DNA from 2 places in the Streptococcus australis genome. Region 2 is predicted to be linked to the other one. Evidence: predicted binding sites of a transcription regulator. Region 2 holds the regulator's gene; the other holds the start of a gene.

Region 1 (14,951 bases), 850 kb from region 2:
AATCCTGTTACGTTAGGTGTGTTTCGAACAACGAACCACGCTTCATCTGTCATGACCATTTCTACAAGGACATAACCCGGAAAGCGATTCTCTTCAATTTCTTTTTTCTTTCCATTTTTCTCAACTTGCACGGTTTGTGTTGGAATCTCAACTCGTAGAATATTATCCAACATGTTATACGTTTGTGCACGTTGCAATAGATTTTCTTTTACCTTATTTTCATAGCCAGAATAAGTTTGTAGAACAAACCATCCCTTGTCAAAACTATCCATGATATTTCCTTTCATACACATATAGAAGAAAGCTAGCAGAAGTTTTCCGCTTTTCTTCTAAAAAATGTTAATAAATCGAATCAAACCTGAAACAATCAACTGGTCAAAAATGTAAATGATGACCACAAAGAAGGCTGTGTATTCCATAATAGAGCGAAAATCTCTCCAGCTTTCTTTGCGAGTCGGCCATGTTGTTTCCTTAAGAAGTTTGAAGATATCCTTAATAAAACCCATCATTCTCTCCTATCTCGTCTCTCTATGTGTCGTATATTTTCCACAATGTTTACAAAATTTATTTACTTCTAGTCGTGTTGGCTTGGGGTTCCCACTAATTTTGATTGAGTAATTTCTTGAACCGCAAACTGCACAAGCTAGGCTTGCTTTTTTTAGTGCCATAACGCCTCCATCTTATCTATTATAACAAGAAACCTAGGCTTTGACAAGCCTCTTAACGAAAGAGATTGACGAAAGAGTCCCAGATTGTCTGGGCTTTTTCTTTTATCTTGGCATCCGAAATCGTACGCCCCGCTTCGTCTACAAGATTTTGAGCACGACTACGAATATCTTCTAGCAGATCCTTGGACTGGTTCGTCTCATTTTCAACGACCTGCTTTTTCGCATTTTCTGGTTCAATCCCATTTTGTTTATAAGCATTCTCAACTGTAAAAGTGCTACCTGGAGTGTATGGCAAAATGGTATTAGCCATACTTCTAAAGACATGGGCTGCTCCATTTGATGTCGAACCTGCCAGATAATGGTTTTCATCCGTCGTCGGGAAACCGAGCCAGTGGGTAATTACCACATCTGGAGTATAGCCAATCACCCACTGGTCACTAGTATATACTGAATTAAAAGCAGCCTCAGTAGTACCTGTCTTTCCAGCCATAACATAATCTGTTGGCGACGAACTAATTCCTGTACCATTGGTAAATGTTCCTAGCATCATGCTGGTCATTTTATCGGCTACCGACTTATCAATCACTCGTTTTTGGGAATTTTTATGACTCTTGATGACCTGGCCACTGGCATTTTCAATACGAGTGATAAAATGCGCTTCAGGCATCAGACCTTCATTAGCAAAGGTTGCATAGGCTTGCGCCATCTGGAGGGGATTCGTCTCTACGCCTCCACCGAGAGCGACTCCAAGAACTCGATCAACATTTTCCATATTCAGGCCAAATCTCTCCCCAGCGTCAAAAGCTTTGTCAATACCTAATGCATTTACAGTCGCAACTGCCGGTAAATTGAGTGATTCAGCCAAAGCCTGATACATAGGTACTTCTGGAGATGTCTTAATGCCCGCATAATTGTCCACTTGATAACTGTTGTACTGCATCGTATGATTATCCAGTTGCTTGTTCAAAGCCCATCCTGCTTCCACAGCTGGAGTGTAAACGACCAAAGGCTTAATCGTCGAGCCTGGACTGCGTTTAGACTGAGTTGCATAGTTAAAATTACGGAAGCCTGATTTGTCATCACCAGCTACGCGACCGACAACTCCACGTACTCCACCTGTTTTAGGCTCTAGAGCAACACTACCTGATTCCGCATGCGTTCCGTCTTCTGCCGTTGGAAATAGCGCAGTGTTTTCGTAAATAACCTGCATGTTGGCTTGGTAGTTCTGATCAAGTTGCGTATAGATTCGATAGCCATTGTTGACAATCTCTTCTTCTGTCAGATTATACTTGGAAACTGCTTCGTTGACAACTGCGTCAAAATAGGATGGGTAACGATAATCAGAAATCTTACCTTCATACTTATCTTGCAATTGAGAAGCCATATCTACTCCAGCTGCTTCAGTTTCTTGATTTTTATCAATATAGCCTGCCGCAACCATATTTTGTAGCACCGTATCCCTGCGGTTGGTCGAATCTTCAATGGAATTTAAAGGATTATACAACTCTGGCCCCTTGAGCATCCCAGCTAGAGTGGCTGCCTGATCAAGCGTTAATTGTGAAGCCGATACACCGAAATATTTCTTACTTGCATCTTCAACACCCCACACCCCATTTCCAAAGTAGGCGTTATTGAGATACATAGTAAGGATTTGCTCCTTGCTGTATTTCTTTGTCAACTCTAAGGCAAGGAAAAACTCCTTGGCCTTTCGTTCAACAGTTTGGTCCTGAGACAGATAGGCATTTTTTGCCAACTGTTGAGTGATGGTAGATCCACCTCCAGAACGACCTGCTGTGACGATAGCTAGAAAGAAACGACCGTAGTTAATCCCATCATTTTTATAGAAGGAACGGTCCTCTGTCGCGACGACAGCATTCTGCAAGTCTTTGCTGATATCTGTCAGCTCAACATAGGTTCCCTTTTGACCTGACAGGGCTCCTGCCTCTTTTTCTTCACGGTCAAAAATCAGAGTTCGCGTTTTCAAGGCATTTTGCAAATCATTGACATTGGTAGACTTGGCTATTGCAAATAGGTAGGTTCCTACTAACAAACCAGCACTTAACCCTAAAATGATGACGATCTTTGTCAGATGATAACGACGCCAAAATTTCCGAATTGGGCCTACTTGGGACAATTTTTTTCTATCGCTCCGTGAACGACGCATGCTAGTCGAATCAGGCTCCGCCGATTCACTCGTTTCTTTTTTAAAGAGAGAAAGAAACTTCTCAAATAATTTATCTAATTTCATGCGTTTATTTTATCATCTTCACCATAGGAACTCAAGAATTTAGCTACTCCCTATCCAAATAGGGCTTTTTTTGTTACAATATCTATATGCAATTCACATTTACATTACCCGAATCCTTGCCTCAAATGACGGTCAAACAATTCCTAGAGGAGCAACTCCTCATTCCTAGAAAGATTCGCCATTTTTTGAGAATAAAGAAGAACATCTTAATTAACCACGAAGAAGTTCACTGGAACGAGATGGTGAAGCCAGGGGATATTTGTCAATTGACTTTTGGCGAGGAAGATTATCCCACAAAGGAAATCCTTTGGGGCAATCCAGATTTCGTTCAAGAGATTTACCAAGACCAACATCTCATCGTTGTTAACAAACCCGAAGGCATGAAAACACACGGTAATCAACCAGATGAAATTGCCCTACTCAACCATGTCTCTGCCTACGTTGGTCACACTTGCTATGTTGTTCATCGTCTGGATATGGAAACAAGCGGTTTAGTGCTTTTTGCCAAAAATCCTTTTATCCTTCCTATTCTCAATCGTTTGTTGGAGAAAAAGGAAATCGCTCGTGAGTACTGGGCACTCGTAGAGGGGCAAGTAGGGAATAAAGAACTTATCTTCCGAGACAAAATTGGTCGTGATCGACACGATCGCAGAAAACGGGTAGTGGATCCTAAAAATGGTCAACATGCTGAAACTCATATCAGTCGATTAAAACAATTCCCAAATAAGACCTCCCTCGTGCGTTGCAAGCTAAAGACCGGTCGAACACATCAAATCCGTGTTCACCTTTCTCACCATAAGCACCCTATCCTAGGCGATCCTCTCTATAATAGTAAATCAAAGACAAGTCGGCTTATGCTCCACGCATTTCGACTTTCCTTTACCCATCCGCTTACTTTAGAGAAATTAAGCTTCACTGCTCTTTCTGATACATTTGAGAGAGAATTAAAAAAGAATGGATGACCGCTAAATCATCCATTTTGTTTTATCTAAAAATAGAAAAAGCAAGACCAACAGGTCTTGCTTTTATCAACTCATGAATTATTTAGCGATTTTCGCGAAGTATTCAAGAGTACGAACAAGTTGTGCAGTGTATGACATTTCGTTGTCGTACCATGATACAACTTTAACCAATTGTTTACCGTCAACATCAAGAACTTTAGTTTGAGTTGCGTCAAACAATGAACCGTAAGACATACCTACGATATCTGAAGATACGATTGGATCTTCTGTGTAACCGTATGATTCGTTTGAAGCTGCTTTCATAGCTGCGTTCACTTCATCAACAGTAACGTTCTTTTCAAGAACTGCTACCAATTCAGTAACTGATCCAGTTGGAGTTGGAACGCGTTGTGCAGATCCATCAAGTTTACCGTTCAATTCTGGGATTACAAGACCGATAGCTTTAGCAGCACCAGTTGAGTTAGGAACGATGTTTGCAGCACCAGCGCGAGCACGGCGAAGGTCACCACCACGGTGTGGTCCGTCAAGGATCATTTGGTCACCAGTGTAAGCGTGGATAGTAGTCATCAATCCTTCTACAACACCGAAGTTGTCTTGAAGAGCTTTAGCCATTGGAGCCAAGCAGTTTGTAGTACATGAAGCACCTGAGATAACTGTTTCAGTACCGTCAAGAACGTCGTGGTTAGTGTTAAATACAACTGTTTTAACGTCGTTTCCACCAGGAGCAGTGATAACAACTTTTTTAGCTCCACCAGCGTGCAAGTGTTTTTCAGCAGCTGCTTTCTTAGCGAAGAAACCAGTAGCTTCAAGAACGATTTCTACACCGTCGTTAGCCCAGTCGATTTGTTCTGGATCACGTTCTGCAGAAACTTTAACGAATTTACCGTTAACTTCGAATCCACCTTCTTTAACTTCTACAGTACCGTCGAAACGACCTTGAGTTGTGTCGTATTTCAACAAGTGTGCAAGCATAACTGGATCTGTAAGGTCGTTGATGCGAGTAACTTCAACACCTTCTACGTTTTGGATACGGCGGAAAGCAAGACGACCGATACGTCCGAAACCGTTAATACCAACTTTAACTACCATTAGTGATTTCCTCCTTATGAAAATCCTGAAAATTTTATTGTGAAAAGAGTAACTTGAATCACTACAAATCACCTTTCAACATTATTATTATATAACTATTTAAGTAGAATTGCAAGTACGGGCGTTGTTTTTTGCCTATACCTTGCTTATTTTTCTTTCTACTTTGAAACCTACTCTGCTGTCTTTCTTTGTCTACATAATCATTTCCCACTTTTCTTTTTCAAATGAAAAACGAAAATAGAAAATAGAAAACTATTTTCAATACTCCAGTTTCACAAAAAAGAGACAGGATTTCTCCTGCCTCTAGGCTGATAAACGATTATTTACGACGTCCTGGACGTTCTGCATAACCATAGTAAGCATCTGCCATGATTTCTTCCATGTCAGCTACCATTGGCAAGCGAGGGTTTGCAGGTGAACATTGGTCTTCATAAGCAAGCAAGGCAATTTCATGCAAGCTGTCTTTCCAAGCTTTTTCATCGATTCCAAAGCCTTTGAAGTTCATTGTGATTCCGACTGCTTCACCAAGATCGTAAACTGCTTTGGCATAAGCTTCAACCGCTTCTTCTGGAGTTGAGTGAGGCAAGCCAAGCATTTTCGCGATGTCTTGGAATTTCTCATCAGCTTTCCAGTAGTTGTACTTAGGCCATGTAGTTGTCTTAGATGGACGAGTACCGTTGTAACGGATAACGTATGGAAGCAAGATAGCATTTGTACGTCCGTGAACAGTATGGTGAACACCACCAATCTTGTGAGCCATTGAGTGGCTCATACCAAGGAAGGCATTGGCGAAGGCCATACCAGCCATTGTAGACGCATTATGCATTTTTTCACGTGCTTCTGGGTCAGCTGTCTTAACTGATTTTTCCAACCATTCAAAGACAAGTTTGATTGTTTGAAGCGCAATACCGTCTGTGTAGTCGTTGGCAAAGTTTGAAGTATAAGCTTCAGTCGCGTGAGTCAAGACGTCCATACCAGTGTCAGCTGCGATGAAGTCTGGAACTGATTCAACCAAAGCAGGGTCAACAATCGCAATAGTTGGTGTCAATGAGTAGTCAGCCAATGGGTATTTGCGGTTGTTTTTCTTATCAGAGATAACGGCAAATGGTGTTACTTCTGAACCTGTACCAGAAGTTGTTGGAATACCGATGTACTTCGCTTTCTTACCAAGTGATGGGAAGCGGAAGGCACGTTTACGGATATCCATGAATTTTTGAACCAAGTCACGGAAGTCGATTTCTGGTTGTTCGTAGAAGAGCCACATAACTTTCGCAGCGTCCATTGGAGAACCACCACCAAGAGCGATAATTGTATCTGGTTCAAATGCTTTCATCACTTCAGCACCACGTTCTACAGTTGTGATGTCTGGATCTGGTTCAACATCTGAGAAGACTTGAATAGTTACACGGTTGCTGCGTTTGTTCAATTGGTCAATAATGCGTTGAACAAAGCCAAGTTTTTCGATGGATTTGTCTGTAACAATCATAACGCGTTCAATATCTTCACATGTTTGAAGGTATTGGATAGAATTGCGTTCGAAGTAAATTTTTGAAGGAACTTTAAACCATTGCATATTATTTCTACGTTTCCCTACTTTCTTGATGTTTAGAAGGTTGATAGCGCTCACGTTATCACCAACTGAGTTGTGTCCGTATGAACCACATCCAAGTGTCAATGATGGGATGAAGGCATTGTATACGTCACCGATACCACCGAAAGTAGATGGAGAGTTCCAGATAATACGCATTGCTTTGATTTCTGTACCAAAGCGTTTAGCAAGAGCTTCGTCTTTTGTGTGGATAGCCGCTGAGTGACCAAGTCCGTTAAACTCAACCATTTGGCGAGCTTTTTTAAGACCGTCTTCTGTATCTTCAGCTTTTAGGACAGCGATGACTGGTGACAATTTTTCACGAGTCAATGGTTCTTTTGGTCCTACTTCTGCACATTCTGCAGCCAAGATGTTTGTTCCTTCTGGAACGCTAAATCCTGCTTGTTCTGCAATCCATGCAGCTGGTTTACCAACGATGTTTGCATTTAGTTTAGCGCCTGCACAGTTCTTGCTGTTTGCTTTAACGCCGAAACAGAATTCTTCAAGAAGTGCTTTTTCTTTTTTGTTTACAAAGTAAGTGTGGTATGATTTGAATTCTGCTACAAATTCGTCATACACTTCTTTATCAATGATAACCGCTTGTTCTGACGCACAGACCATACCATTATCAAATGATTTAGACATCACGATGTCATGAGCAGCTTGACGAAGGTCAGCTGATTTTTCTACATAAGCAGGAACGTTTCCGGCACCTACCCCAAGGGCTGGTTTCCCACATGAGTAAGCAGCCTTAACCATTGCATTACCACCAGTTGCAAGGATAGTTGCAATACCTTCGTGGTTCATAAGGGCGCCTGTAGCTTCCATAGATGGCTCTGTAATCCATTGAACACAGTTTTCAGGAGCTCCAGCTGCGATTGCCGCATCACGAACGATTTGCGCTGCGTGAGCAGAAGATTCTTGAGCTGATGGGTGGAAGGCAAACACGATTGGGTTACGTGTTTTCAAAGCAATCAAGGATTTGAAAATTGCTGTTGAAGTAGGGTTAGTTGTTGGAGTGACACCACAGACTACTCCGACAGGCTCTGCAATCTTAGTCAAGCCAGTAACAGGGTCATCTTCGATAACACCGACAGTTTTAACACCACGCATGTTATTGACAACATGTTCACAGGCAAAAAGGTTTTTTGTCGCCTTGTCTTCAAATACACCACGACCAGTTTCTTCAACTGCGTGTTGAGCAAGGATACCATGTGCATCAAGAGCCGCCACTGATGCTTTCGCTACGATATAATCAACCTGTTCTTGGTTTAACTTACGCATTTCATCAAGCGCAACCAAAGCTTTTTGCACTAGCCCGTCTACATGTTTTTCAGCAGCGAGTTGTTTTTGCTCAGGTGTTACAGTTTTTTTATCAGCCATTATAGTCCTCCAATGGTTTTTTGCTGAAAGGTTAGACGAAGACGTTTAACCTTTGTTAATTTTTTCACAAGTTTATTATAACTCTTTTTTTAGACTTTGTAAACAGTTTCATGTAGGTTTCACAAAGAAATTTTATTCATTTGTGAAATGTTTTTCAATATTGCAGTGCTACGGGATTTTACTCGATTGATTGTGAAATTGCGATGAAATTTTTTTTATTTCACAAAGTTTTTCTAGTTGATAGTTATTTACCGAATTCAAGCATAGAAAACGTTTTCTTTCCGGTTTTAAAAAATAGTCTCCTAACTTAGAGACTATTGTTTCTGTTGGAAAACACCTTGTTTAAAGCTTCCTTCATAGACAACTTCTTGCTCGGTCGTCAATTTTCCTTGACCTTCGGCCTGACCATTTACAAAATCGCCTTCGTATTTCCAGCCAGATTTGGACTGGAAGGTTCCTTTACCATTGAAAGCTCCATTATTGAACTCACCTGTGTATTGGTCACCATTTTCAAAGGTCATGGTCCCCTGACCATTCATCTTTCCTCTTACCAAGGTTCCATCATAAACAAGCGCACCATTATCAAGTGTCAGCACACCCTTTTTGGGTGTGTTTAGTAGAAAAACCGAAAGAGCACAGAGTACCATTACGACTACTGCAATTAGCTCTAACCTAGGGCGAGTCAGATAGACACGATACTTTTCGTAAAAATTCTTAAGATTTTCCATCTTCACTCTCCTTTTCTAAACGTTCTAGCCAGCTTTGACATCCACTTGTGATGCGAACATAGGTTTCCTCAAAATCTCCTGTATACCATGGATCTGGAACACTTTCAGACGCAAAAGCGTAAATCTTGTGCTCTTGTTCTTGAGGACACATTTGACGCAAATCTGAAACGTTTGAAGCATCCATACCGATAATATAATCAAACGACTCAAAGTCTTCTCTGCCAATCTGAAGCGATGTTTTGTCTTTGTCATAAGGAATCTGATACTGCTGGAAAATCCCTTGCGTTCCCTTATGAATCGGATTGCCGTGTTCCCAAGACGAAGTTGCACGACTCTCAATTTGGTAATCACTCGTCATGGACTTCATCACAAACTCTGCCATAGGGCTGCGACAGATATTTCCTAAGCACACAAATACTATTTTTTTCATCCCTTTTCCTCTCATCTCATAGAAAAACGGGAGTAATAGGATCCCGTTTTATTCTTCGATTGCTCCACTTTCGTCGATAACTGCTCCTTCTGGTGTCACAGCTTCTTTGAGTGGCAACACTGTCTTGATAGCAGCTAATTCAAAAGTCAAATAAACACCATCTACGTCTAGTACGATTGTGCGTTTCTCAGTATCGACTTCATCCACTGTTCCGTAGAGTCCACCGATTGTGATCACTTCATAGCCTTTTTGAAGCTTGTTCAAGCTTTCCATGCGCTTTTGAGCTTGTTTCTTTTGAGAACGTTGCATAAAGAACATCAAGGCAAACATACCTACAAGCATGATAAAAAAAGTAATATTTGGATCCATTGTTTTCTCCTTTGTATTTTACATAGGACTACTATATCAAATTTCAACTACTTTTACAAGGTTGTGCCTTGTTTTTATGCCAATTAAAAAATCAGAGTTTTCACTCTGATTTCTGCGATTATTTCAAGTTTTGAACTACTTTGACTAGATTTTCCACAGTAAATCCACACTCTGCCAGTACTTTTGGTGCTGGGGCAGATGCTCCAAAGGTATCAATACCAAGAACTGCACCATCAAGACCAACATATTTGTACCAGTTTTGAGTTGCTCCCATTTCGACTGCAACACGGCGACGAACTGCATTTGGAAGGATTTCTTCCTTGTAAGCTGCATCTTGTGCGTCAAAGACATCTGTAGATGGGCAGCTAACCACGCGCACCTTGCCACCTTGACTTGCCAATTCTTTAGCAGCTGCTACTGCTAGGTTAACTTCTGAACCAGTCGCAATCAATATGGTATCAAAGTCTGCTGCATTTTCATAGACAACATAGGCACCTTTTGCAACCTTGTCAAAGTCCGTTCCTTCTTCGACTGTCAAGTTTTGACGTGTCAAAACAAGGGCAGTTGGGGTTTTCTCACTTTTCACAGCTAGGTACCAAGCTGCTTGAGTTTCCCGCGCATCTGCTGGACGGAAAACATTCAGATTTGGCATGGCACGAAGACCTGCCAAGTGTTCGATTGGCTCGTGAGTTGGACCATCTTCACCAACTGCGATTGAATCGTGAGTAAAGACATAAGTCACAGGAAGTCCTTGCAAGGCCGACAAACGGACTGCTGCTTTCACATAGTCAGAGAAGACAAAGAAAGTACCACCGTATACACGAAGTCCACGATGAAGTGCCATCCCGTTCAAGATCGTTCCCATTGCAAATTCGCGGACACCAAACTGAATGTTGCGGTTCAAGCGATTGGCGTCATCTTGAAGTCCATCAGTCTTGATATAAGTCATGTTTGAGTGAGCGAGGTCAGCTGATCCACCTAGGAAAGTTGGCAACTTAGCTGCGATAACATTCAAAGCATCTTGGCTTGAATTACGAGTTGCTTGAGAGAAGCCATTTTCTAATACTGGGAAGTCTGCTGGAGTTACCTCAACTGGGTCGCGCCCGTCAATGATTGCTTCAACTTCTGCTGCAAGTTCTGGATATGCTTCTTTGTAGGCTTCAACTACTTTTGTCCAAGCTTCATAAGCTGATGCGCCACGATCTGCAACATTTTCTTTGAAATCTGCATAAACTTCAGCTGGGATTTCAAATGGTTCATAGTCCCAACCAAGAGCTTGACGAGTAGCCGCTGTTTCATCAGCTCCGAGTGGTGCGCCATGTACAGCATTTGTTCCCTGTTTGTTTGGAGAACCGTATCCAATCACGGTCTTCACTTCAATCAAAGATGGTTTGCCTGAAGCTTTAGCTGTTTCGATAGCAGCATGGATTGCTTCCAAGTCTGTTCCATCTTCAATTAAGGCTGTATGCCAACCATAAGCATTGTAACGGTCACGAACGCTTTCAGTGAAGGAATCCTTTGTCTCACCATCCAAGTTGATGTCATTTGAATCATAAAGGACAACCAACTTGTCAAGTTTTTGCAAACCTGCGTATGAAGCCGCCTCACTTGAGACACCTTCCATCAAGTCTCCATCTCCACAGATGACATAAGTATAATGATCAAAGATATTGTAGCCTTCGCGATTGTATTTTGCTGCTAGGAAACGTTCTGCCTGAGCAAAACCAGTAGCAGTTGAAATCCCTTGACCTAGAGGACCAGTTGTAGCGTCAACCCCTGCTGTATGGCCAAATTCTGGGTGGCCTGGCGTTTTGGAACCCCATTGACGGAAGTTCTTAACCTCATCCATGCTAACATCTTCAAAACCAGAAAGGTGAAGAAGGGCATAAAGCAACATAGAGCCATGACCTGCTGAGAGGATAAAGCGATCACGGTTAATCCAGTTTGGTTGAGCTGGATTGATACGGAGTTCCTTCGTAAATAGGCTATAAGCCATCGGAGCCGCCCCCATAACCACTCCTGGATGGCCTGAGTTAGCTTTGTTGATAGCGTCAATTCCTAGGAAACGAATTGCATTAACAGATAGATTTGACATAGAATTCCTTTCTATTTGAGGTGATTATTGAATCACACATTCTATTTTACTATTATATGAAAAAATACATAGAATAGCAATCAAACAACTTAACATAAAACGACTCACCTAATCCTTCTAGATCCTTGTCGCTTCATAGTAAGGCAGCAAGCATTCATAGACTTCTTCTAATTTTTCTAAAATCGCTTCCAATGTTTGATTTTCAATAAAAGAAACATCCGACTTGACCAGAACTTTACGGATTTCCTGATTGCGCACCTTCTCGCGTAAGAGAAGGCGATTTTCTTCATTAGCTTCTACCTTTTGACTTTGACCATCGATGTATGCTAGATAATAGATCCCTTCTACTGGTGGAATATCTAAAATCTTAGCTTGTTTGCTCAGTGTCTGCTCATCTTTCTTGCGCTCGATGAAACTGACTTCTAAGGAAATCCCAAAATCTGAGGGTTCCCCATACAAACGCAGCGCCAACATGGGTTCTGTTACCTGCCCCTCTCTCTGCAAATAGGTCCAGAAATGCGGTCGCAAGCGCTGAGCTTGATTCATCCACTGACTGGTCTGTTGCAGTTGCCATTCTGGATGCTTTTCTTGGAAGGCCTTGGCTAAGTTCGTAAAAGCCTTGCGAGCCTCCTGCCCTTTGTGGCGCAATTCCAGCATCTTTTCTCGCTCATCTCCAGCCTTATCTGGATTACGGTACTGGATTCCCGCATAAGATAGATAGTTCTTGATTGCTTCCATCATCTGTTTCTTCTCCCTTTTCTAACAAAAAATCAGGACAAGCCTGATTTTGTTTATTCCGTATCTACGACAACATAGCGATTTGGCTCATCGCCCTCAGAATAGCTAGTCACGCCATCCATGCGTGAAATAATGCGATGGATAATCTTGCGTTCGCTATTAGACATTGGATCTGTTTGTTGGCTACGACCCTCCTCCAAAACGCGATTCGCCAATTTTTGAGCGTAGGTTTGCAACACTTCTGCACGATGTTCAACGTAATCATTGACGTTGATTGTAATATAAAAAGTTCTTGAATAACGATTGTAGAGGTAGTTTTGCGCCAAAAGCTGAAGTGCTTTCAATACTTTTCCGTGGTAGCCGATAATACGACCTGGTTCATTTGTGTCAATTTGAAGATTGATGGTGCGGCGATTGTAGTCGCTTGAAATCGTCCCTTCAACATCCATATCGTCCACAATGGTTTGAACATAGTTAACCACTTGAGTTGCTACTTGTTCGATGTCATAACTCGGCTCCACCTTCAAACCTAGATCTTCCAAAGACTGGCTTTCTACCGATTCTGACATAGATGCAAATTCTTCACACTCTGCTGGGTCTTCCACTCCAGCATCTCCTGTCTGCAATCCATTTAAAATCGCGATGTGACCTGTTTCTTCTAAAATCGTGCTAGCATGTTTCTCATTTTTCAAGATTTCAGCCTTGATTTCATCAGAAACACCCTGACCTTCCTCTTCTATTTTTTTGATCGCCTCAACAACATGACCAAGATCAACTGTCGCCTCTGTTACTGTCTTAACAGGTTCGTTTTGTTCATTGATCTCTTTCGGAACACCTTTTACAGCTTGTTGATTGGCCTTAATCACAGTCGTCTCACTAATCGCCTCAATATCAACTTGAGCTGGTTTTTTCCCAAATAAGCCTAAAAAACCTTTCTTCTCTTTGGACACGACCTTGATGTGAGTCTTCATTCTCGGAATACCTAACTCTTTCAATCCTTTCTGGATTGCTTCTTCAACAGTTGAACCTGTAAATAATACCATTATCAGATTCCTCCTTATTATTTCGTTTTCTGAGCCTTTTTCTTGGCTTTTCTTTTTCTATTTTCCAAATCTTTTTTAGCTTGTACTTCCGCCTCACGCGCTGCAATAATCTTAAAAGGATTATTTAAGAAGTAGGTTTGCAAAACTTGATAAGCATTGGATACTGCCCAGTACAAGGCTACGCCACTAGGTGAAGAGATGGCAAAGATAAAGATCAGTACAGGCATCCCGTACATCATCCCTGTCATAGCTCCACTTCTTTCAGGTAAAGCCTTATTCGATAACCAACTACTTAAGAAGGTAAAGACTGCCGCCAAAATCGGAAGGATAAAGCTTGTGTCTACTCCCCCAAGGTTCACCCACAAAAAATGCCCTGTTTTCAAAAAGTCTACTCGAGTCAAGGCTTGGAAGAGAGCCAAGAGAACCGGCATTTGAATCAAAATCGGCCAGAGAGAAGAAGAGTGTTTGACCCCTAATTCTTTATAGACCTTCCGCATCTCCTGATCCAGCTTGGTTCTACTTTCCATATCACGACCTGGATATTGTTCTTGCAGAGCCTTGATGCGTGGTTGAGCCTCTTGCATTTTTCTAGAGGCCACCATCTGAGTCTGAAAGACTGGCAATAGAATCGTACGAATCAGGATCGTAAAGAGGATAATCCCCACTCCGATACTAACGTCAAAGGACAAGAAGCGGATGATTTCAGCAAAAAAATAGACAAATTTACTCCATATATCTGTAGAATCTGCTGCAACATCGCTTGTCCCACAGGCTGTCATGACAAATAAGGACAAGCCCAGCAAACTAGTCAACTGTAGTTTCTTTTTCACTCCTAATTCCTTCCCGGTAAATCTTTGATAACTTTAATACGTGGAGTAGATTTTTCTCCATTTCTGCATAATCCAAGCCTTCAACCCCTTTTCGAGCAATCACGACAAAATCAACGTTATCAGCTAACTGCTCCCTTACACTTAGCAAAATGTGTCGAATCCGTCTTTTAATTTGATTTCTAGTGACTGCATTCCCTAATTTCTTACTGACGGACAGGCCTACTCGAAAATGACTTTTCTGATTTTCCAATTGGTAGACAACAAATTTACGATTAGCAAAACTTGTTCCATCCATGAAAATAGCCTTAAAATCTTTCTCTCTTTTTACACGAAAGCTTTTCTTCAAAACTCCACTCCATCTATTAAATTACTACTATTATACCATAAATTTCAAAAAAGCCAATAATGACAAGGTTTTAGACTGTTTTAACAACAAAAAGTTGGGAAAATTTATCTCCCAACTCCTTTTTATTGTATCTTATCTTGTAATTTTATTCAGTTCATCTTACTTTTTCAAGCGTTCAACATCACGAGCGATAACCAATTCTTCATCAGTTGGGATAACCAAGACACGAACTTTAGCAGCTTCTGTTGAGATATCACCTGTCGCTCCAAAGACATTCTTTTCAGGATCCACATCACAGCCAAACCAAGAAATGCCTTCAATAACCATCTGACGAATCGTTACAGAATTTTCTCCAATTCCAGCTGTAAAGATAATGGCATCTGCACCGTTCAAAACTGCCAAATACTGACCAATATACTTTTGGATACGATCCA
Region 2 (14,951 bases):
CTACTGTTAGAACTGCAGAGATGACGAGTTCAGCAATTGAGTTGGTTGAAATAACGGTTGCTAAGAGTTTTTGGATATTGCCGTCGAAGACATTTCCAAAAAGGAAGAAGATACCTCCAAGTACAAAGACTGTATTTGTAAGTGAACCGAGAGCTCCGGCAATGATGAGACCCGTTCTGTTTTTCAATAATTTATAAACTAAATAAGGTGTCAGACCAATCAAAATACGTGGTAGGATGGCAATCATTGCTGAATAGATGTTTCCGTTTGGTACAAAAGGTGAGAATAGATAGCTTGTTGGAAGGATTGTAATCGTGTTAACCGTCAAGCTGAGTAGCCCCATCAAGAAACCGAGTGTAACACCAACGCGCGGACCGTAAATAATACTTGCAATAATAACAGGAACATGCACGATAGTTGGTTTAATTGGGAATGGGAATAGATTAAATAAGAGAGAGCTCAGAAAGTGAATGACCAACATGGTCGCAAAAAAGATAGCAATCGGAGCAATGTTAGAGCGTTTGTTCATAGAGGGTTTCCTTTATTCTTTCTAAAATAATATCCAAGTCTGCCAGGGCACCTTTTCCGTAATCGCCACAAGCTAGTATAGATTCCTTTGGAGAGATAATCTGATAACCATAAGTCTTTAATGTTTTTAGATTAGTCTGAGTTGCCGGATGGTCATACATCTTTGTATTCATTGCTGGTGCAAGGAGTTTAGGAACGTGATGTGGTAGGGCAAGAGCCGTACTGGTCACCATGTTATCCGCAAAACCGTGCGCAAGTTTTGCAATGGTATTAGCAGTAGCGGGGACAACGATAAAAAGGTCGGTTTCTTTGCCTCTTTCGATATGATTGACTTGATCAGGATAGGGTTCCTGCATAACATCAAGGTGGACTGGATTCTGTGAGAGTACCTGTAGTGTCAACGGCTGGATAAACTCTCTTGCCGCCTCGGTCATTAAGACAGTGACATCATGGCCTTGTTTTTTTAAAGAACTGACTAAATCAGCTGCTTTATAGGAGGCTATGGAACCTGTCACTGCTATCAGAATGTTTGCCATGGTTTTCCTTTCTATGAATCGTATGCATGAATTTTCTCAAGGAGAAGTTCTGCAATTTCTTCTTTGGTTTGAACGGTTTGAAGACGATCTTTCTCAACAAAGATTGCCTTATGCTGATGTGCTGAGATTTGAGTGAGGTCATTTGCGATGATCAGGTCAGCTTGGTTCTTGATAAGATTCTTTCTAGCAATCTCTATGAGATAATCCTCAGTAACATCAACCAATAGTTTGAAACCAATCAAATGTATGGTAGGATTCCATTTCTTGACTAGAGAGATGATTTTGGGTGTTTTTTTCAAAAATAAAACCTGCACCTCGTCAGTTGAAGAAATCTTAGCTTGATGATTATGCTTGTTTAAAAATTCTTCCAGATTAGAACTCGCCTCAACTTCTGCCAGCCCTGTCATATAAACAGGAGTGTAGTCAGAAACTGCCATAGAATGAATCAAGATCTGATAATTTTGAACACGCTCTTTCATCTCTAAAAGAAGATCATTCGTATTTTTGATTTCTAGAATGGTTAGATGGGGATGAGGTTCTGGCTTAAGAGCACTAGGAGTAGTAATCAGACAAACCTCGTGACCAGCAGCAAGTAGAGTTTCTGTGATGATTTTCCCCAATCGGCCAGTAGAATGGTTTGTGATAGAGCGGACGCTATCGATTGCTTCACTTGTACCGCCTGACGTAACTAAAATTTTCATAGGACTATTGTACACAAAAATAAACGGTAAGTAAAATGAAAGCGATAAATTTTTTCTAAAACGAAGGAATATTATAGTTTTAAACTATAAAAGCATATAAAATTTTAAAAAGAGCTATTATATCCCCTAAAATATTGATATTTACGAACATTAGCAAGCCTAATGGCTGTTAAAAATCTTATTTTATGTTATAATGAATTATCACATTATGAGGTTAGAGGAGTTTGCTATGAAAACAGATATTGAAATCGCACAGAGTATTGAGTTAAAGCCAATCGTGGATGTTGTGGAGAAACTTGGGATTTCTTATGATGATTTGGAGTTGTACGGAAAGTACAAGGCTAAGCTCAGTTTTGATAAAATTCGTGCGGCTGAGAACAATCCAGTTGGAAAATTGATCTTGGTTACTGCCATTAATCCAACACCAGCTGGTGAAGGGAAGTCAACTATTACCATTGGTCTGGCAGATGCCTTAAACAAAATCGGCAAGAAAACTATGATTGCTATCCGCGAACCTTCTCTTGGTCCTGTAATGGGGATTAAGGGTGGTGCCGCTGGTGGTGGTTATGCTCAAGTTCTTCCAATGGAAGACATCAATCTCCACTTTACTGGAGACATGCATGCCATTACGACTGCCAACAATGCGCTTTCTGCCTTGATTGACAATCACTTGCACCAAGGAAATGAGCTGGGAATTGACCAACGTCGTATCCTCTGGAAGCGTGTAGTGGACTTGAACGACCGTGCTCTTCGCCATGTGACTGTTGGTCTTGGCGGTCCTCTAAATGGTATTCCACGTGAGGATGGATTTGATATTACAGTTGCTTCCGAAATCATGGCTATTCTTTGCTTGGCAACGGATATCGAAGACTTGAAACGTCGTTTGGCCAATATCGTTATTGGATACCGCTATGACCGTACACCTGTTTCTGTAGGTGATTTGCAGGTTGAAGGTGCTTTGGCTCTGATCTTGAAGGATGCTATTAAACCAAACCTTGTTCAGACAATCTACGGTACACCTGCCTTTGTACATGGTGGTCCATTTGCCAATATCGCTCATGGATGTAACTCTGTTTTGGCGACAAGCACAGCCCTTCGCTTGGCTGATTATACTGTTACTGAAGCTGGTTTTGGTGCAGACCTCGGTGCTGAGAAATTCCTTGATATCAAGACACCAAACTTGCCAACTTCTCCAGATGCGGTAGTCATCGTCGCAACCCTTCGTGCCCTCAAGATGAACGGTGGCGTTGCTAAAGATGCTTTGACGGAAGAAAACGTAGAAGCAGTTCGTGCAGGTTTTGCTAACTTAAAACGCCACGTTGAAAATATCCGTAAATTTGGAGTACCTGCAGTTGTCGCGATTAACGAATTTGTCTCTGATACAGAAGCTGAAATCTCAGCCTTGAAGGAACTATGTGCCTCAATCGATGTGCCAGTTGAACTAGCAAGTGTCTGGGCCAATGGCGCAGAAGGTGGCGTAGCCCTTGCTGAAACGGTTGTGAAGACTATTGTTGAAAATCCATCCAACTATACTCGCCTATATGACAACGACCTTTCTGTCCAAGAAAAGATTGAAAAGATTGTCACTGAAATCTATCGCGGTACAAAAGTCAACTTTGAGAAGAAAGCCCAAACGCAAATCGCTCAGATTGTTCAAAATGGTTGGGATAAATTGCCAATCTGTATGGCTAAAACTCAGTATAGTTTCTCAGACAATCCAAATGCACTTGGAGCACCTGAAAACTTTGAAATTACCATTCGTGAATTGGTACCAAAATTAGGTGCAGGCTTTATCGTTGCCTTAACTGGTGATGTCATGACCATGCCTGGACTTCCAAAAAGACCAGCCGCTCTCAATATGGATGTTGAAAGTGATGGAACTGTCCTAGGATTGTTCTAATATTTAGATGATATTAAAAGGGTTTGGAAATATTTTCCAAGCTCTTTTTCATGTTAAAAAATAACCTCAACTTCATTTGACAAATACATGTTTTGCAAGCTTTAATGAAAAATTTGCTTGTCAAAGTGGTCTCTGTAAAGTTTCTATTTTCCCTGATTTTTGATATAATAAAAATATTGACTTCAAGAGTAAGGAAGAGAAAATGAACGCATTATTGAATGGAATGAATGACCGTCAGGCTGAGGCGGTGCAAACGACAGAAGGTCCCTTGTTAATCATGGCGGGGGCTGGTTCTGGGAAGACTCGTGTTTTAACTCACAGAATCGCCTACTTGATTGATGAAAAGATGGTCAATCCTTGGAATATCTTGGCCATTACCTTTACCAATAAGGCTGCGCGTGAGATGAAAGAGCGTGCTTATGGTCTCAATCCAGCTACTCAGGACTGTCTGATTGCGACTTTCCACTCCATGTGTGTTCGTATCCTGCGTCGTGATGCAGATCATATTGGCTACAATCGTAATTTCACCATTGTAGATCCTGGTGAACAACGAACCCTTATGAAACGCATTCTCAAGCAGTTGAACTTGGATCCGAAAAAATGGAATGAACGGACAATCTTGGGTTCCATTTCCAATGCCAAGAATGACTTGATTGATGATGTGGCTTATGCTGCTCAAGCTGGTGATATGTACACTCAAATCGTGGCTCAATGTTACACAGCCTATCAGAAAGAGCTTCGTCAGTCTGAGTCCGTTGACTTTGATGATTTGATTATGTTGACCCTGCGTCTCTTTGATAAAAATCCTGATGTCTTGACCTACTACCAGCAGAAGTTCCAGTACATTCACGTTGATGAGTACCAAGATACCAACCATGCCCAGTACCAACTGGTCAAACTCTTGGCATCTCGCTTTAAAAATATCTGTGTAGTTGGGGATGCAGACCAGTCTATCTACGGTTGGCGCGGTGCTGATATGCAGAATATCTTGGATTTCGAAAAAGATTACCCTCAAGCCAAGGTTGTTTTACTAGAAGAAAATTACCGTTCAACCAAAACTATTCTCCAAGCCGCCAATGATGTTATTAAAAACAATACAAATCGTCGTCCTAAGAATCTCTGGACTCAGAATGCTGATGGGGAGCAGATTATTTACTATCGTGCAAATGACGAACAAGATGAGGCTGTTTTTGTAGCCAAAACCATTGATGAACTCGGTCGCAGTCAAAACTTCCTTCACAAAGACTTTGCAGTTCTTTATCGGACTAATGCGCAATCACGTACTATTGAGGAGGCCCTCCTTAAGTCCAATATTCCTTATACTATGGTCGGCGGAACCAAGTTCTACAGCCGTAAGGAAATTCGTGACATTATCGCCTACCTCAACCTCATTGCTAATCTGAGTGACAATATCAGTTTTGAGCGCATTATCAATGAACCAAAACGTGGAATTGGGCCAGGAACGGTTGAGAAAATCCGTGATTTTGCGAATATGCAGGACATGTCCATGCTAGATGCTTCAGCCAATATCATGTTATCTGGCATCAAAGGGAAAGCAGCCCAGTCTATCTGGGATTTTGCCAATACGATACTTGATTTACGGGAGCAACTGGACCAATTAACTATTACAGAGTTGGTTGAAGCGGTTCTTGAAAAAACAGCTTATGTCCATATTCTTAATGCCCAAGCAACCTTGGAAAGCAAGGCTCGGGTAGAAAATATCGAAGAGTTCTTATCTGTTACTAAGAATTTTGATGACAATCCTGAAAGTCAAGAAGAGGAAACTGGCTTGGATAAACTCAGTCGTTTTTTGAATGACTTGGCCTTGATTGCAGACACGGATTCTGGTAGTCAGGAGACATCTGAAGTAACTTTGATGACACTCCATGCAGCTAAAGGACTGGAGTTTCCGGTTGTCTTTATCATCGGAATGGAGGAAAACGTCTTTCCACTTAGTCGAGCAGCTGAGGATCCTGATGAACTGGAAGAAGAACGCCGTTTGGCCTATGTAGGTATCACGCGCGCTGAAAAAATCCTCTATCTGACCAATGCCAACTCTCGCTTACTTTTCGGTCGTACCAACTATAATCGTCCAACACGTTTCATCAATGAAATTAGCTCGGAATTGCTTGAGTATCAAGGTTTGGCTCGACCAGCTAATACCAGTTTCAAGGCTTCTTATAACAGTGGTGAGATTACTTTCGGTCAAGGAATGAGTTTGGCTCAGGCGCTTCAAGACCGTAAACGCAAGGCTGCACCAAGCTCTATCCAGTCAAGTGGACTCCCATTTGGTCAATTTGCAGCTGGCGCAAAATCAGCGTCTAGCGAGACAAATTGGTCTATTGGGGATATTGCTCTTCACAAGAAGTGGGGAGAGGGAACGGTCCTTGAGGTCTCAGGTAGTGGCGATACTCAGGAACTGAAAATCAATTTCCCAGAAGTTGGTCTGAAAAAACTCCTAGCAAGCGTAGCCCCAATTGAGAAAAAAATCTAATTATCCATCCTTCTCACGAATAATATAGTGAGGAGGATTTTTATGTATAGTATTTCATTCCAAGAAGATTCACTTTTACCTAGAGAAAGACTGGTTAAAGAAGGAGTAGAGGCACTGAGCAATCAAGAATTGCTAGCTATATTACTCAGAACCGGAACACGTCAGGCCAATGTTTTTGAAATTTCCCAGAAAGTCTTGAACAGTTTGACCAGTTTAACTGATTTGAAAAAAATGACCCTGCAGGAATTGCAGAGTCTATCTGGTATTGGACGTATCAAAGCCATTGAACTACAAGCAGTGATTGAATTGGGGCATCGCATTCACAAGCATGAAACCCTTGAGATGGAAAGTATTCTCAGCAGTCAAAAGCTAGCTAAAAAAATGCAACAGGAACTTGGTGATAAAAAACAAGAGCACCTAGTGGCGCTCTATCTTAATACTCAAAATCAAATCATTCATCAGCAGACCATATTTATCGGATCCGCGACACGCAGTATTGCTGAACCAAGGGAAATCCTTCACTATGCCATCAAGCATATGGCGACTTCTGTTATTTTAGTCCACAATCATCCATCAGGCGCTGTAGCACCTAGCCGAAATGATGATCATGTAACCAAGTTAGTCAAGGAAGCCTGTGAACTAATGGGACTGGTGTTTCTGGATCATCTGATTGTCTCGCACTCCGATTACTTTAGTTACCGTGAAAAGACAGATCTGATTTAGAGTTCGTTTACGACATAGTCAAATAGTGTTTTATCCTTGGGACGATTTTCAAATAGAAATTCTGGATGCCATTGGACGCCGAGAAATGGGATGTCATCTGTCGTTGTGACTGCCTCGATGATCTTATCCTTGGGATCGTAGGCCACCACCTTTAAATTGGGAGCTAGGTCCTTGATGCTTTGATGGTGGAAGGAGTTAATATGAGAGATTTCTCCGTAGATTTCTCGGAGAACGGTATCCGGTTCAGTAGCGAGGCGTTGGGTAGTGTATTCGGCTGAACAATCCTGCCAGTGGTCTTCGATATCTTGATGAAGCGTGCCTCCCATGGCAACATTAAAAAGCTGAGTACCACGACAAACAGAAAAGATTGGCTTTTTCTGTTTGATTGCTTCCCTAATCAGAGCTAATTCAAACTGATCTCTTTGAAGATGGTAGTCATCGCTGTCAATTGTTTTCGGCTGGCCATAGAATTTTGGGTCGACATTTTGCCCACCAGTTAGGATGAGTTTATCAATCATTTCTATATAGTGGCTAGCCATTTCTTGATCACCAATCGGTAGGATGATGGGAATTCCGCCAGCGTCCTTGACTCCTTCAACAAAGCCTTTTGCAGCATAGCTCATCATGATGTCATCATCTGGATGAGCTTTTTCATTTCCTGTAATCCCAATAACTGGTTTATTCATAAATGTTTTCGCTTTCTAATCCTCTTTTCGCATAAAATAGAGGAGAGTCTGGAGTTCACTTGTCAAATCGACGTACTGAACGACCACGTCTTTTGGAAGGTGTAGGTGAACAGGGGAAAAACTGAGAATACCTTTTATACCTGCATCGACCAAAAGATTGGCGACTTCTTGTGATTTAACACTTGGAACAGTTAGGATAGCAGTTTTAACATCTGCTTCTTTGATTTTTTCTTTAATCTGAGATATACCATAGATGGGAATCCCGTCAGCAGTCTGAGTACCGACTTCAGGATGATCATCCAGGTCAAAGGCCATGATAATCTTCATCTTGTTGCGCTCGTGGAAGCGGTAGTGGAGAAGGGCATGTCCCATATTCCCAATACCAACCAACATAACATTGGTGATGGAGTTATCATTTAGGAGGTCAGCAAAAAACGACATGAGTTTTTTGACATCATAACCAAATCCACGTCTTCCTAGTTCACCAAAGTAGGAAAAATCACGACGGACGGTCGCAGAATCGATACCGATAGCCTCTGCAATTTGTTTAGAGTTGGCACGTTCGATTTTTTCTGCATGAAATCTCTTGAAAATTCGATAGTAAAGAGAGAGTCTTTTTGCTGTTGCTTTTGGAATAGCAGACTGTTTTTCTTTCACAAAGTCACAACCTTTCTATTCTTCTATTTTATAGAAACATTGTGAAAAAATCAACAAAAATAAGAAAAAACTAAGAAAATTCTTAGTTTTAGTCTGAAAAGTTAGTTTGTGATAGAAAACGATAGAGATCTCCGACTAATCCTTGGTAGATTACCTTATCATCAAGGGTTAGTGAGGTGACCAAAAATGTATCAGGTATGGTCACGCATCCTGATAGGGCTAGCATGAGCTCTTCGTAATCGGCAAATTCAAGTGTGCGTTCTACTTGATAACTATCTTTATATGTGAGACAATACATAGCAAACTATCTTTCTTCTTTTGTGAAGATTCCACGTTCTACAAGGCTATCCATGAGGAAGTAGAATTTTTCTTGGTGGATATGGTGTTCTTCAGATTTAAAAATATTCACCAACCGAAGACCAGATTTGTCAGTGATGTTAATCTTAACACCTGAGAGGTCTTTATTGATGATGATTTTTAGTTTGAAACCTTCACCACTGTTGGGTACTTTCTCAAGTAGACGAGTCAGTTCGTAGTTTCCGACTTTTGTTTCAAAGAAAGTATTGTCTTTCAGTGTGAACTTTTTAACAGTTGGACTAAGTGTATAGTCGTAGCGGCAGTTTTGTAGTTTAATGGTTTTTTCGAATGCCATTAGGTTAATCTCCAATAATATTTTTTAAAGTTTGTGCCAGTTGTTTCAGTTCTTCCTCGGTATTAAGAGGAGAAAGACTGATACGGACAGACTCTTTTAAACGATGGGAATCGGACCCATAGAAAGCTTCGAGTACATGACTGGTCTGTACAATACCAGCAGTACAGGCTGAACCAGTTGAGATTGAAATTCCTTCTAGGTCTAACCGAAGCAAAAGCAAATCATTTTTTTGACCAGGAAAACCGATATTGAAAACATAAGGCAGTTGATCTTGACCTTCATTGAGATAGAAGTCGAGTTCCGCAATCTCATCAAGAAAAGCAGTTTTTAATCCCTCTAGTTTTTGGTAATGCTTAGCCTGATGATCCAAGTCTTCTTTGAGGGCAGCAACCATACCGACGATGGCAGCAAGGTTTTCTGTTCCAGCCCGTTTCTTTTGTTCTTGGTCCCCACCGTGAAGATAGGAATCAAAGTCCATAGACGAAGCGTAAAGAAAACCAATTCCTTTTGGTCCATGGAATTTATGAGCAGAAGCGCTAAGGAAATCAATTCCTAATTCTTCTGGATGGATAGGGATTTTCCCGATAGCTTGAACAGCATCAACATGATAAGCAGTAGGATGGTCTTTTAAAATATGTCCAATTTCAGCGATAGGTAAGAGACTGCCCGTTTCATTATTAGCATACATGGTGGAAACGAGTATGGTATCGTCACGTAAGGCTTCTTGAATCTGCCCCGCTGTAATCTCTTGATTTACTGGTTGGACGATTGTCGCTTCAAAGCCAAAATGTTGAACTAGGTAATCGATAGTCTCAAGCACGGAATGGTGTTCAATAGCTGTCGTGATGATATGTTTTCCACGTTTTTGATGACGGAGACAATAGCCAATGATGGCTGTATTGTTACTTTCTGTACCGCCAGATGTGAAAAAGATTCGTTGTGTCTTGGTTCCAAGTAAGTGAGCCAACTCCTGACGGGCTTCACGGAGCAGTTTGCCAGCATGGCGACCATGACTGTGAATACTAGAAGGATTACCATGAGTTTCTTGCATGACCTTAGTCATTTCTGCGATAGCTACTGCTGACATTGGAGTAGTGGCAGCATTGTCCAAATAAATCAAAGAATCACCTTATTCCTTTTTATTATATGCAAAGAGTGGGCTAACTGGTTTTCTTTCGTGGATACGGACGATGGCATCACCAATCAATTCGCTAGCGGTGATATAACATACATTTTCCGGAGTTCTTTCTTTTGTGGCTACTGAGTCTGTCACAAGGATTTCTTTTATGTTAGTAGCATCAAGAAGGTCAGCAGCGCCTTCTACAAAGAGACCATGACTGGATACCGCATAGATTTCAGTTGCACCTTCACGCTCAACGATTTTGGCTGCTTCTGAGAAAGTACGCCCAGTATTTAGGATATCATCAATCAAGATGGCCTTCTTGCCTTCGACATCACCGATGATATAACCTTGGCTACGCTCTGAATCGTCTTGAGCATAGTCGATGATTGCGATTGGTGCATCTAAATATTCAGCTAAGCTGCGGGCACGTTTGACACCAGAATTTTTTGGACTAACAACAACGACATCTGATCCCAGCAACCCTTTATCGCTGTAGTGTTTAGCAAAGAGAGGAATTGTATAGAGGTTATCTACTGGAATGTCAAAGAAACCTTGAACCTGAACAGCGTGCAAATCAAGAGTTAGAACACGGCTTACACCAGCCTTGACAAGCATATTGGCAACCAGTTTTGCAGTGAGGGGTTCGCGAGAAGAAGCGATACGATCCTGACGAGCATAACCAAAGTAAGGAAGGACAACGTTGATACTATGAGCACTTGCACGTACACAAGCATCAACCATGATTAATAACTCCATCAAGTGGTTGCTGACGGGGTAGCTGGTTGATTGGATGATGTAGACATCGTAACCACGGACACTCTCTTCAATGTTGACCTGGATTTCACCATCAGAAAATTGGCGAGAAGATAATTTTCCGAGAGGTACCCCAACCGTTTCTGCGATTTTTTGTGCAATTTCATGATTGGAATTAAGTGCAAAAAGTTTCATGTTGTTTCTATCTGACATTATAGACCGTCCTCTGTAAACTCTAAATATTTTATCTCCATTATTTTACCAGAAAATGGAGATTATTTCAGTAATTTTTCATGCTTTTAATAAAACGAATTAATTTTGAAGGAGCTTTTTGATAAGTGATACTATTTTCTGAAAGAAATTGCTGAAAATCTCGTTTTCCTTTCTCGTGATCAGTGACCTCTAGCTCCAGTTCGTAGTCTGTATGATCAAAGTAGTGACTTTCATCTAGTGCCATTAGACCAATCGACGTTTCCATTTCGTAACGAATAGTTGCAAGACAACCCAGAACAAACCAGTCTTGGCTTAGAATACCAATCTTAGCAAGTTCCTCTAGAACGAGTCCTTGAGGAAGTATTTGTTTTTCTAGGTAAGATTCAGCCTCTGGAAGATTCAGTTTCTGATTGTATTCCATATTTCCTACAGTTCGAGGCACTTTCAAGGTCAACTCCGCCCAATTTGAAAAGGTGCGAATGCGCATGGCAACCTTTTTTTCACGCAATTGAAAATCAGGTGTATCAATGTAGTAGTTTTTCTGAAGGACGGGTTGGATATGGGAAAACTGTTCTTTTAAATGATCGTAATCCTCTTTTTTCAGTAGTGTTTTCAGTTCAATTTCTAAATGTTTCATTTTTCTAACCTTTTTTTTTATCTTTGAAAGCGATTTATGGTATAATGGACAATGTATTTATTGTATATGATTGTAGTGAAAAAATCAAAAATTTTCAACAACACGATCACATACCAAAAGGGAGAAAATATGACCATAGAATGGGAAGAATTTTTAGATCCTTACATTCAAGCTGTTGGTGAATTGAAGATTAAACTTCGTGGGATTCGCAAACAATATCGTAAACAAAACAAGCACTCTCCGATTGAGTTTGTTACTGGACGGGTGAAGCCGATCGAAAGTACTAAGGAAAAAATGAATCGCAGAGGGATTGGCTACGATACTTTGGAACATGACTTGCAGGATATCGCGGGTTTGCGGGTCATGGTGCAGTTCGTCGATGATGTTCAGGAAGTTGTTGCGATTTTACGCAAACGCCATGATATGAGAGTCGTTCAGGAACGAGATTATATCACTCATCGGAAGGCTTCGGGTTATCGTTCTTATCACGTGGTTGTCGAATACACGGTTGATACGATCAACGGGGCTAAGACGATTTTGGCTGAAATTCAAATCCGGACTTTAGCCATGAATTTTTGGGCTACGATTGAGCATTCGCTCAATTATAAGTATCAGGGGGATTTCCCAGAGGAGATCAAAAAAAGGCTGGAAATTACTGCCAAAATTGCTCATCAACTAGATGAAGAAATGGGTAAGATTCGAGATGACATTCAGGAAGCGCAGGCGCTCTTTGATCCTTTGAGTAGAAAACTAAACGATGGTGTAGGAAATAGTGACGATACAGATGAAGAATACAGGTAAACGAATTGATCTGATTGCAAATAGAAAACCGCAGAGTCAGAAAGTTTTACATAAACTGAGGGAAAAACTCAAAAAACATCATTTTATACTCAACGACACCAATCCTGACATCGTCATATCAATTGGTGGGGATGGGATGCTTTTGTCTGCCTTTCACAAGTACGAGAATCAGTTAGACAAGGTTCGATTTATTGGCGTACATACAGGACACTTGGGATTCTACACGGATTACCGCGACTTTGAGCTGGACCAGTTGGTTACCAATCTCCAACTGGATACTGGTGCCAAGGTTTCCTATCCTGTTTTGAATGTCAAGGTGACACTTGAAAACGGAGAAGTTAAGACCTTCCGTGCATTAAACGAAGCCAGCATCCGACGATCAGACCGTACCATGGTTGCAGATATCATCATTAACCACGTTCCATTCGAGCGCTTTCGTGGAGATGGTGTGACTGTTTCAACCCCGACTGGAAGCACTGCTTATAACAAGTCCTTGGGGGGAGCTGTTTTACACCCCACTATTGAAGCCTTGCAACTGACTGAAATTGCGAGTCTCAACAACCGAGTTTATCGAACACTTGGTTCTTCGATAATCGTTCCGAAGAAAGATAAAATAGAGCTTTTACCGACTCGTAATGACTATCACACGCTATCGGTTGACAATAGTATCTATTCTTTCCGAAATATAGAACGGATTGAGTACCAAATCGACCATCACAAGATACACTTCGTAGCGACACCAAGTCATACTAGTTTCTGGAATCGTGTCAAAGATGCCTTCATCGGCGAGGTGGACGAATGAGGTTTGAATTTATCGCAGATGAACATGTCAAAGTCAAAACCTTTCTTAAGAAACACGAGGTTTCTAAAGGACTTTTGGCTAAGATAAAGTTTCGAGGTGGGGCTATTTTGGTCAACGACCAACCTCAAAATGCGACTTATCTCTTAGATGTTGGAGACAGGGTTACCATTGATATTCCAGCAGAGGAAGGGTTTGAGAGCCTTGAAGCTATTGATCGACCACTAGATATCTTGTATGAGGATGACCATTTTCTGGTTTTGAATAAGCCTTATGGAGTAGCCTCTATTCCTAGTGTTAATCATTCTAATACCATTGCCAATTTTATCAAGGGTTACTATGTCAAGCGGGAATATGAAAACCAGCAGGTTCATATCGTGACCAGACTGGATCGAGATACATCAGGTTTGATGCTCTTTGCTAAGCACGGTTATGCTCATGCACGATTAGACAAGCAACTGCAACGAAAGTCTATCGAAAAAAGGTATTTTGCTTTGGTTAAAGGAGCTGGTGTTTTGGATCCTGAAGGGGAAATTATTGCCCCGATTGCGCGTGATGTGGACTCCATTATCACGAGACGGGTCGCCAAAGGTGGGAAATACGCTCATACATCTTATAAAGTTGTAGCGTCTTATGGAAAAATTCACCTAGTCGATATTCGCCTGCATACTGGTCGAACTCATCAGATCCGAGTGCATTTTTCTCATATTGGCTTCCCCTTGTTGGGAGATGATCTCTATGGTGGTAGCCTAGAAGATGGCATTCAACGCCAGGCCCTGCATTGCCATTCCTTATCATTTTATCATCCCTTCTTAGGGCGTCAGCTGGAGCTGGAGAGCCCTTTGCCAGATGATTTTAACAATCTTATTATTCAGTTATCAACTAATACTCTTTAAAATCTATTTTGAGTATAATTAATTATCTTAAAGGAGAAACTCATGGAAGTTTTTGAAAGTCTGAAAGCCAGTTTAGTTGGCAAAAATGCTCGTATTGTTCTACCTGAAGGAGAAGAGCCTCGTATCCTTCAAGCGACAAAACGCTTGGTAAAAGAAACAGAAGTTGTTCCTGTTTTACTTGGAAATCCTGCAAAAATTAAAATTTATCTTGAAATCGAAGGGATCATGGATGGTTATGAAGTGATTGACCCACAACACTATCCTCAATTTGAAGATATGGTGGTTGCACTTGTAGAACGTCGTAAAGGAAAAATGTCAGAAGAAGAAGCGCGCCAGGTCTTGCTAAAAGATGTTAACTACTTTGGTGTTATGCTTGTCTATATGGGCTTGGTAGATGGAATGGTATCGGGTGCCACTCATTCAACCGCTGCAACTGTTCGTCCAGCACTTCAAATCATTAAAACACGACCAAATGTTACACGGACATCAGGTGCCTTTCTTATGGTACGTGGTACAGAACGTTACTTGTTTGGTGACTGTGCCCTCAACATCAATCCAGATGCGGAAGCTTTGGCTGAAATTGCTATCAACTCAGCGATTACTGCAAAAATGTTTGGAATTGAACCCAAAATCGCTATGTTGAGTTATTCTACAAAAGGCTCTGGTTTTGGTGATAGTGTTGACAAGGTGGTTGAAGCAACTAAACTGGCACATGACTTACGTCCTGACCTTGAGATTGATGGAGAATTGCAATTTGACGCAGCCTTTGTCCCAGAAACGGCAGCCCTAAAAGCTCCAGGAAGCAATGTAGCAGGTCAAGCAAATGTCTTCATTTTCCCAGGTATCGAAGCA

Evidence for each region. The regulator Rex, encoded in region 2, represses fermentation and respiration genes when NADH is low (regulators of the CRP and FNR family bind a similar motif). The targets are predictions, from matches to a motif close to TTGTGAANTANTTCACAA.
Region 1: the regulator Rex is predicted to act here: its motif matches at 7,991-8,008, upstream of adhE (bifunctional acetaldehyde-CoA/alcohol dehydrogenase).

The regions. Positions count from the first base shown of each region.
Region 1 covers NZ_LR594040.1:203,184-218,134, reverse strand. Annotated here, with positions in the region: gene nusG (transcription termination/antitermination protein NusG) at 1-272, opposite strand, end outside; gene secE (preprotein translocase subunit SecE) at 330-506, opposite strand; gene rpmG (50S ribosomal protein L33) at 516-668, opposite strand; gene pbp2a (penicillin-binding protein PBP2A) at 721-2,916, opposite strand; gene FGK98_RS01245 (RluA family pseudouridine synthase) at 3,003-3,878, shown strand; gene gap (type I glyceraldehyde-3-phosphate dehydrogenase) at 3,957-4,967, opposite strand; gene adhE (bifunctional acetaldehyde-CoA/alcohol dehydrogenase) at 5,287-7,938, opposite strand; gene FGK98_RS01230 (MORN repeat-containing protein) at 8,253-8,666, opposite strand; gene FGK98_RS01225 (low molecular weight protein-tyrosine-phosphatase) at 8,653-9,096, opposite strand; gene yajC (preprotein translocase subunit YajC) at 9,145-9,465, opposite strand; gene tkt (transketolase) at 9,584-11,560, opposite strand; gene FGK98_RS01210 (ribonuclease P) at 11,678-12,301, opposite strand; gene jag (RNA-binding cell elongation regulator Jag/EloR) at 12,352-13,341, opposite strand; gene FGK98_RS01200 (YidC/Oxa1 family membrane protein insertase) at 13,359-14,171, opposite strand; gene rnpA (ribonuclease P protein component) at 14,146-14,517, opposite strand; gene FGK98_RS01190 (acetate kinase) at 14,677-14,951, opposite strand, start outside.
Region 2 covers NZ_LR594040.1:1,052,768-1,067,718, reverse strand. Annotated here, with positions in the region: gene FGK98_RS05315 (ECF transporter S component) at 1-529, opposite strand, end outside; gene coaC (phosphopantothenoylcysteine decarboxylase) at 513-1,064, opposite strand; gene coaB (phosphopantothenate--cysteine ligase) at 1,076-1,765, opposite strand; gene FGK98_RS05300 (formate--tetrahydrofolate ligase) at 1,995-3,665, shown strand; gene pcrA (DNA helicase PcrA) at 3,868-6,159, shown strand; gene radC (RadC family protein) at 6,202-6,882, shown strand; gene FGK98_RS05285 (gamma-glutamyl-gamma-aminobutyrate hydrolase family protein) at 6,879-7,568, opposite strand; gene FGK98_RS05280 (redox-sensing transcriptional repressor Rex) at 7,584-8,225, opposite strand; gene FGK98_RS05275 (DUF4649 family protein) at 8,314-8,523, opposite strand; gene FGK98_RS05270 (DUF1831 domain-containing protein) at 8,530-8,877, opposite strand; gene FGK98_RS05265 (cysteine desulfurase family protein) at 8,882-9,997, opposite strand; gene FGK98_RS05260 (ribose-phosphate diphosphokinase) at 10,007-10,966, opposite strand; gene FGK98_RS05255 (CYTH domain-containing protein) at 11,034-11,603, opposite strand; gene FGK98_RS05250 (GTP pyrophosphokinase) at 11,733-12,404, shown strand; gene FGK98_RS05245 (NAD kinase) at 12,388-13,206, shown strand; gene FGK98_RS05240 (RluA family pseudouridine synthase) at 13,203-14,099, shown strand; gene pta (phosphate acetyltransferase) at 14,142-14,951, shown strand, end outside.